DNA from 2 places in the Nesterenkonia lutea genome. Region 2 is predicted to be linked to the other one. Evidence: predicted binding sites of a transcription regulator. Region 2 holds the regulator's gene; the other holds the start of a gene.
The links. The regulator HspR, encoded in region 2, represses chaperone genes until heat shock. The targets are predictions, from matches to a motif close to AAGTTGAGTCNNNNNGACTCAACTT.
Positions count from the first base shown of each region.

Region 1: clpB (ATP-dependent chaperone ClpB) is a predicted target of HspR. The motif match lies at 2,287-2,311, and genes of this name have one in related genera.

Region 1 is NZ_JADBED010000001.1:2,795,138-2,799,498, reverse strand. Features, by position in the region: gene clpB (ATP-dependent chaperone ClpB) at 1-2,234, opposite strand, end outside; gene H4W27_RS12750 (AAA family ATPase) at 2,511-3,236, shown strand; gene H4W27_RS12745 (sigma-70 family RNA polymerase sigma factor) at 3,459-4,298, shown strand.
Region 2 is NZ_JADBED010000001.1:2,167,113-2,171,473, forward strand. Features, by position in the region: gene H4W27_RS09920 (penicillin-binding transpeptidase domain-containing protein) at 1-1,782, opposite strand, end outside; gene H4W27_RS09925 (heat shock protein transcriptional repressor HspR) at 1,916-2,380, opposite strand; gene H4W27_RS09930 (DnaJ C-terminal domain-containing protein) at 2,383-3,384, opposite strand; gene H4W27_RS09935 (nucleotide exchange factor GrpE) at 3,414-4,250, opposite strand; gene dnaK (molecular chaperone DnaK) at 4,263-4,361, opposite strand, start outside.

The DNA.
Region 1 (4,361 bases), 630 kb from region 2:
TCCATGACCCGCTGCTGCTTGGTCGCGGGCTCCAGCGTCTGATCGACCAGGAACTGTGAGCCCATGTTCGAGGTCAGGATCAGCACCACGTTGCGGAAGTCCACGGTGCGGCCCTGTCCGTCGGTGAGCCGGCCGTCGTCAAGAACCTGCAGCAGGATGTCGAATACCTCCGGGTGGGCCTTCTCCACCTCGTCGAGGAGGATCACCGAGTACGGACGACGCCGGACAGCTTCCGTGAGCTGACCGCCCTCGTCATAGCCCACATAGCCTGGGGGTGCTCCGACGAGGCGGGAGACGGAGTGCTTCTCCGAGTACTCGGACATGTCGATCCGGACCATGGAGCGCTCGTCGTCGAAGAGGAACTCCGCGAGCGCCTTGGCCAGCTCGGTCTTGCCCACGCCGGTGGGGCCCAGGAACATGAAGGAGCCGGTGGGCCGGTCAGGGTCGGCCACGCCGGTGCGGGCCCGGCGCACGGCGTCGGAGACCGCGCCCACAGCCTTAGTCTGGCCGATCAACCGGGAGCCGATGAGCTCTTCCATCTGCAGCAGCTTCTCGGTCTCCCCCTGGAGCAGCCGCCCGGCGGGGATGCCGGTCCAGGCGGCGATGACCTCGGCGATGCCGTCGGCGTCCACCTCATCGGCGACCATCTTCTTCTCCGGCGCGGGAGTGGAGGCATCCTCCTCCTCCGCGGCGGCCAGGTCCTTCTCCACCTGAGGGATCTCCCCGTAGAGCAGCCGGGAGGCCTCGGCAAGATCGCCATCGCGCTGGGCGCGCTCGGCGGTGGACCTCAGCTCGTCCAACCGCACCCGCAGCTCACCAGCCCGGTTGAGCTCGCCCTTTTCGGCCTCCCAGCGCGCGGTGAGCTCGGCCAGCTCCTCGCGCCTGTCGGCCAGGTCCGCGCGCAGCGTCTGCAGGCGGTCGGCTGAGCCCGGGTCGGTCTCATTCGCCAGGGCCAGCTCCTCCATGGTGAGCCGGTCCACCACGCGGCGCAGCTCGTCGATCTCCACCGGGGCGGAGTCGATCTCCATGCGCAGCCGGGACGCGGCCTCGTCGATCAGGTCGATGGCCTTGTCCGGCAGCTGCCGCCCGCTGATATAGCGGTCCGAGAGCGTGACGGCGGCGACCAGGGCGTTGTCCGCGATCCCCACCTTGTGGTGGGCCTCGTAGCGCTCCTTGATCCCGCGCAGGATCGCGATGGCGTCGGCCACTGAGGGCTCGCCCACATAGACCTGCTGGAAGCGGCGCTCCAGGGCGGCGTCGGATTCGATGTTCTCCCGGTACTCATTCAGCGTGGTGGCGCCGATCAGCCGCAGCTCACCGCGGGCCAGCATCGGCTTGAGCATGTTGGAAGCGTCCATGGAGCCCTGGGAGGCGCCGGCGCCGACCACGGTGTGGATCTCATCGATGAAGGTCACGATCCGGCCCTCTGCGGACTTGATCTCTTCGAGCACGGCCTTCAGCCGCTCCTCGAACTCGCCGCGATACTTCGCTCCGGCGATCATGGCGCCCAGGTCCAGGGAGATCAGGGTCTTCTCGCGCAGCGACTCGGGGACGTCACCGGCGACCATGCGCTGGGCCAGGCCTTCGACGACGGCGGTCTTGCCGACCCCGGGCTCACCGATCAGCACCGGATTGTTCTTGGTGCGGCGGGAGAGCACCTGGACGACACGACGGATCTCGGAATCGCGTCCGATCACCGGGTCCAGCTTGCCGGAGCGGGCGATCTCGGTCATGTCCGTGCCGTACTTCTCCAGCGCCTGGAAGGAGTTCTCGGGGTCCGGAGAGGTGACCTTGCGGTCTCCGCGCAGTCCGGGCAGCTCCGCCTTGAGCGCCTCCACCGTGGCACCGGCCTCGGCCAGCGTCCTGCCGGCGGGTCCGCCGTCAGAGGCGGCACCGATGAGCAGGTGCTCGGTGGACACGAATTCATCTCCGAAGTCCTCAGCCTGCGCCTGGGCCGCCTTGATCACGTTGAGCCCCGCAGGGGAGAACTGGGGAGCAGCGACCGAGTCCCCGCTGGTAGCGGGCAGAGACTTGATGATGGCTGACGCGCGAGTGCTCACCGCATCGGGATCGGCGCCGGCGGCCTTGAGCAGCGCCACCGCCATGGATTCCCGCTGGTCCATCAGGGCCTTGAGGATATGCGCGGGCTCCACCTGCGGGTTGCTCGCGGTGTTGGCGTTCATCGCGGCGGCCGAGACGGCCTCCTGTGATTTGGTCGTGAGTTTGACGTCCATGTCTGCCCCTCCCGGTGTGTGTTTGACGCTGGCTGCTCACCCGCGTCTCAGAAACTTGAGTCCATCCTACTCAACTTTGGGAGAGGTGGAAGTATTCCGCGCAGGGACCCGTTCCTCGGTCATGCCTGGTAACGGAGTTATCTAGGTCTCTTCCAACATCTGCGAGCCACTGCGAGCTCCTAGACGAGAGCTTTCTCAAGGATCGTCTACGGGTGCCCGCAGGCCGGTCTCCCCCGCGCAACCCAGATCCAGCGCTGTGGCTGGCACACTGACCGCATGGCCTTCGAACGGTTTCCAATCCGAAGATTGACCGAACATCCTGCCAACACCCTGGACCGGCAGACTTGGCCGGCGACGTTGGCGCCCGTAGCTACGATCCTCGATCACGGACTGGATCTCGGCCTGGCTACCGTCCTGGTGGGTGAGAACGGATCCGGCAAGTCGACCATCATCGAGGCAATCGCGTTGGCGTACGGGCTGTCCCCCGAGGGAGGCTCGACAGGAGCCCAGCACAGGACACGCTCAACGGAGTCGGTGCTCGCCGACCACCTCCAAGTGGTCCGCAACGCCGGCACCACCCGACGCGGGTACTTCCTAAGAGCCGAAACGATGCACGGCTTCTACACCTACCTCGAGTCGAACCCCAGCACGAGCGGGCGACCGGACGTTGCCTTCCACGAGATGTCCCACGGTGAATCGTTCCTCGAACTCGTGGGTGATCGATTTCGTGGACCGGGCCTCTGGGTCCTCGATGAGCCAGAATCAGCACTGTCCTTCTCTGGTTGCCTAGCGTTGCTCAGCGTACTGAAAGAAATCGTGGCGACAGGAGAGTCCCAGGTGATCCTTTCGACACACTCACCTCTCCTGGCCGCCCTGCCAAATGCTCAGATCCTCGAAGTAGGCAGCTGGGGTCTTCGTCCTCGGCAGTGGAAGAATCTCGAGCTTGTCACCAGCTGGCAAGCCTTCCTCACCTCGCCCGAGCGCTACCTCAGACACCTCTAGCTGAACCACCGCCACAAACCGTTGATGAGGTCTCTACACGCTTCTAAGTCCAAGTCGTTTCACAGCTCGCCTCGGCGTGCCGCTTCGGTCAGTGCCCAATGGAACGTGGCACGCCGCGTCATTCGTGAGCGTTCCAGTACGTCTGTTGCAGATCTGGGTTCTGCAACAATGTCGATGTGGAGCGACCGCACCGCAGGACGTCACGATCTATGGTTTGAACCTATGGGCCAGATCGAAGAATTTGAGGCGGAGCGTGCGCGGCTTGTACGTCTAGCCGCTGGGTTGCTCGGCGATCGGACCGAGGCGGAAGACATCCTCCAACAGGCGTGGATACGGTTTCACGGCACTGCAAGTGTGATCGAGAACGTGCCTGCTTGGCTGACCGTCGTCACGACGCGTCTGTGTCTGGACCGTCTTCGTTCGAAGACCCCCGAACCAAGAGAACAGCTCGAGTTCACTGATGCAGAGACTGCAGAGGATCCAGCCGATCATGTGGTTCTGGCGGACACTGTCGGAGTTGCCCTGCACATCGTCCTCGAACGCCTCTCGCCACCTGAGCGCGTAGCTTTCATCTTGCATGACACCTTCGGCGTGGACTTCCGCACCATCGCGAGTGTTCTCGACATCTCGCCACAAGCAGCCCGCAAACTGGCATCGAGAGCGCGTTCCAAAGTCACGGCCAGCACCCCAGAGGGAACTCCCGCTAGCTGGGAAGTGGTCGACGCTTTCCTTACAGCTGCCCGAAGTGGTGACTTCGCACGTCTTCTTCACCTCCTCGCCCCCGATGCCCTCCTCACCGCAGATACCGAAGCCATCGCAGCCGGCACCCCCCGACGGATTGAAGGGCGACACAACGTCGCAGCGATGTTCGACGGTGCCGCGAAAGCGGCGCTACCTGTCCTCATCGACGGGCGTCCTGGTGCTGCGTGGTTCCAACAAGGACAACCCCGCGTGGCGTTCGACTTCACCATCTCTGGCGGCCTGGTCCAGAGCATCACCTTCCGGGCACGACAGAACGTTCTGACCTCACTTGCCCGGCGGACCGGGAACCACGAGAGGTAACCGACACCCGCTCCCTCTCGGCTCGGCTAGGCCTGCGGTCACATTCGTGCTGTCCCACTCGTC
Region 2 (4,361 bases):
GGTGCCGGTCTTGGCGTAGATGGGCTCCCCGGGGATGGCCCCCATGGACTCCAGCGAGCCGAAGTTCACGGTGTCCGTCATCAGCGTGCGCAGGTCCTCTGCCTCCTCGGCGCTGAGGCCGTCCTCCGGCGCGGCCGGTTCCGACTCGGGCACCACGAGGTGAGGCTGCACGGTCTCCCCCGCGGCGATGGATGCGGTGACCGTGGCCATGCCCAGAGGCGAAGCCTCCACATTGCCCTGGCCGAAGAGGTTCGAGGCATGCAGGTTCTGCTCGGAGTCCTGCGGGATCGATCCCATCCGGGCGGGAACGCCGATGCTGGGATCCTCGCGCAGGCCGAGGTCCATGGCCGCATCATGCACCTCAGAGGAGGTCACGTCGTCCCAGGCGTCGGCGAAGACGGTGTTGCAGGAGACCGCCACGGCGTCGCGGAAGTCGATGCTGCCGAGGTAGTTGGCCGGGAAGCCGGAGTAGTTGCCGAACTCCTGACCGTGGACGGTGGTGCGGTCGGTGCACTCCACGGAGGACTCCGGGGTCAGGCCGTCACGGAGCATGGCCAGGGCCGAGACCACCTTGAAGGTGGAGCCCGGCGCGTAGGTGGACTGGGTGGCGATCGGCACGTAGCCGCCCTCGGGGTCATGGCTGGCGGCGGCCAGGATGCCGCCGTCGGAGGGACGGATGGCCACGATGCCGGCAGCGGTGTCCTGCTCGTCTGCGATGTCCTGTGCGAGGTTCTGCAGTCGCGGAACCATCGTGGTGTCCAGGTCGTCTCCCGGCTCTGGCTCCACCGCGTACAGGGTCTCCCCCTCGAGCTGGATCTCCATGCCCGGTGTGCCGCGCAGAGTCTCCTCATAGGCGGACTGGATTCCGGAGAGGCCGACCGTGTCACCCACGGCGAGGCTCGGATCGGATTCGAGGATCTCGGCGGTCACCGGTCCCACCCGGCCCAGCAGCAGCGGAGCGAAGTCGCGGGAATCAGCCAGCGGCATCTGGTCGTAGACGGATGAGGCGCCGGGGATCGCCTCCACCTCGGTGGCGGTGACCTCGCTCTCGGCGCGGCGCAGCGTGATCGCCTCGACGAAGGCGAGCTCACCGCCGGCCACGACGGTCTCGGCATAGGCCTCAGCGTCGATGTCGACCAGCTCGGCCAGCTCCTCGGCGGAGGTTCGCAGAGTCTCCGCGTCGGCGGGCTCGCCGTCCTCGGCCAGCCGGGACTTGTCGATGCCCAGCCGCACGACGTCGCGGTTGTAGACCATGGCCCGGCCCTCGTCGTCCATGATGCGACCACGGTCCGCCCCTGTGGTCACCAGGTTCAGGGCCTCCTGGCCGCTGTAGTCCGGGAGGATGATCTCCGGCGTGCCCTCCACGGCCCAGGTCTCGGCCTCCTCGTCATAGACGAGCTCGGCGGTGGTCTCGTAGCTCCAGGTCTCGCCCTCGATGCCCAGCTCGGAGAGGTCCCAGCTGTGCTGCAGCGGGACCGTCGCGGTGACCGGGCGCGGGGAGTCCTCCCCCGGTTCATCCAGCGCGATCACCCCGGGGGTGACCGAGGGGGTGATCTCCTCGAGGTGCTCGTGAAGGTTCTCCACCGCGGAGGTCAGTGACTGCGCGTCGCCCGAGGCGAAGTCCAGCGAGGAGAAGTCCCCGGAGCTCACCGCACCGGCAAGGGACTCGGCCGCCTCGTCCACGGTCTCCGCCGGGTCAGCGCTGCAGCCGGTCATGAGCATGACGGCCGCGACTCCCAGCGCGCCGACGGCAAGGGAACGGGGAAGCTTCGAGGCAGACATGTCCTCCAGTATCCCGGGCCGACCGGCGCGGGGAAGGGAGGACTCGCAGGACAGAGGTCAGCGCGTCAGCCCAGCGCCGGCCGAGGCGCAAGCCAGCACCGGCCGAGGTGCAGGCCAGGGCCGGGATGAAGACTCAGCGGCGGCGCGGGCCGGGGTCCCAGAGGACCAGCGCCTGGGTGCTGGCCCGGGGGCGTCGGCCGCGGGCCACGGTGACGACATCGCCGTGGGGGCCGACGGCGAAGATCCGGGGCTTCGTGGAGTGCCGTTCGGATTCGCGCAGCTCGTGACGCAGCACGTCCACGGTCTCCTCGAGGACCTCGACGCGGTTCTGCAGCTCGAGGATCCTGCGGATGCCCTCGAGCGAGACGCCTTCCTGGGAGAACTGCTGGATCTGCCTGAGCTGCTCGATGTTGTACGGGGAGTACCTGCGGTGGCGTCCGCCCTGGCGGCGCGGGGTGACCAGACCGATGCGGTCGTACTGGCGAAGGGTCTGGGGGTGCATGTCCGCGAGCTCGGCCGCCACAGAGATCACGAACAGCGGCGCGTGCCGCTGGTCCGCCTCGAGCATCCGTGCGTTGAGCACTGTCCGGGCATCCATGATCACAGCACCGCCTTGGCCTCGAGGCCTTTCCGGGGATCGATGCCCCTGGTGGCTTCCGCGTAGGCCCTGACGGCTTCCAGAGCCTCGGCGGGAAGGTCCTTGGGAACCTGGACCTCCAGGGTCACCAGCATGTCGCCCGCAACTTCACGGCCCTTCTCCCGACGACGCACACCGTGGCCCTTGAGCCGCAGCACGCGCCCCGAGGCCACGCCTGCGGGAATCTTGATGTGCACCTTCTCCCCGTGGACGGTCGGGACCTGGACAGTGGTGCCCAGCGCGGCCTCGTCGAAGGCCACGGGAAGGTGAATGCGGATGTCATCGCCCTCACGTTCAAAGAACCTGTGTCCGGAGATGGCGACCTCCACGAGCAGGTCGCCGGCGCCACCCGGTCCGCGCTGACCCTTGCCCTTGACCCGGACCTTCTGCCCGGGTCTGATGCCGGGCGGGATGCGCACGTCGATCACCGTTCCGTTGGGCTCGCGGAGCCCGACAGTGGTGCCGCGGATGGAACCGGCGAAGGAGATCGTGGTCTTGGAGGTCCGGTCCGCTCCCTTGGCGGGAGCTCCACCGCCGAAGCGGCCTCCGCCGAACCCGCCGCCTCCGAATCCCCCTCCGCCGAAGAGGTCGGAGAGGTCCGGACCGCCGGGGGTCTGTCCCCCTGCGGTGCCACGGCCTGAGCCGCCGTTGAAGAGATTCCCGAAGAGGTCCTCGAAGCCGCCGCCGGCGGCGCCGCCCGGGCCCGGGCCGCCCGAGAAACGGGCACCCGAGCCCATGGCGCGCACGGCGTCGTACTGTTCGCGCTGCTTCTTGTCTCCCAGCACGGAGTGGGCCTCGGCGATGTCCTTGAACCTCTGCTCAGAGGCATCATCCCCGGGGTTCTTGTCGGGATGATGCTTCCGGGCGAGCTTCCGGTACGCCTTCTTGATGTCCTCCTCAGAGGCATCGCGGGAGACGCCGAGGATGGCATAGAAATCTTTATCGATCCAGTCCTGTGAGGCCATGGCGCCTCCCTCCTTCCTTGTCTCTCAGCTCAGTTCTCGGCGGGCCCTGAAGAGACCATCACCTGGGCCGCCCGCAGCAGGCGGTCGCCGTGGCGATAGCCGGCACGCAGCACCACGGCCACATGGTCGGCGGGGATCTCATCGTTCGGCTGGGTCATGATGGCTTCATGCTGGTTGGGATCGAAGGCCTCCCCGATCTCTCCCACCACCACCAGGCCCTGCTGCTGCAGCACCGACTCCAGCCGCGAGGCGATATGTGCGAAGGGACCGTCCTGGAGATCCCCGGCCTGGCGGGCCGAAGAGATGTCATCCAGGACCGGCATCAGCTCGGTGATGAGCTGACCCTTGGTCCGGTCGCGCTCGGTGGCGCGATCACGCTCCACCCGACGCCGGTAGTTGACGTACTCAGCCTGCAGCCGCTGCAGATCAGCCTGCAGCTCGGCCTCGCGGACAGCGTCCTCAGCAGTGTCTGCCTCGTCCTCTGATGCCATGACCGTCTCGGCGATCTCCTCCTCCTCGGTGCCGCGGAGGAACTCATCGGCTGCGTCGATGCGCTCCTCCGGCTCCGTCTCCACGCCGCCGGTGATGCCTTCATCACCGGTGACCTGCTGCAGCTCGGGCTCCTCGGCGACCCGTGGGTCGATGTCCTCGGAGGAGACGCCGGCGACCTCTTCAGCTGACACCGGATCTCCGGCGGCGCCATAGTTCTCGGCCTCGCCCTCGGCTCCGATGGTCTCGATGTCCTCGGCGTCCTCCACGGGGAGGTCCTGCAGGATCTTCTCAGCCTGGGCCAAGGGGTCCTGCACCGGGTCCTGCTCCTCCGGCTCTTCGCCGCTGGGAACCTCGGGGTTCTTATGATCTGCCATGAGTCAGACCCCTTACTTCTTCTCGGATTCGTCCTCTTCGTCGACGACCTCTGCGTCGACGATGTCCTCTTCTTCGGCCGCGGGCTCGCCGGTGCCGTCAGCGGCACCATC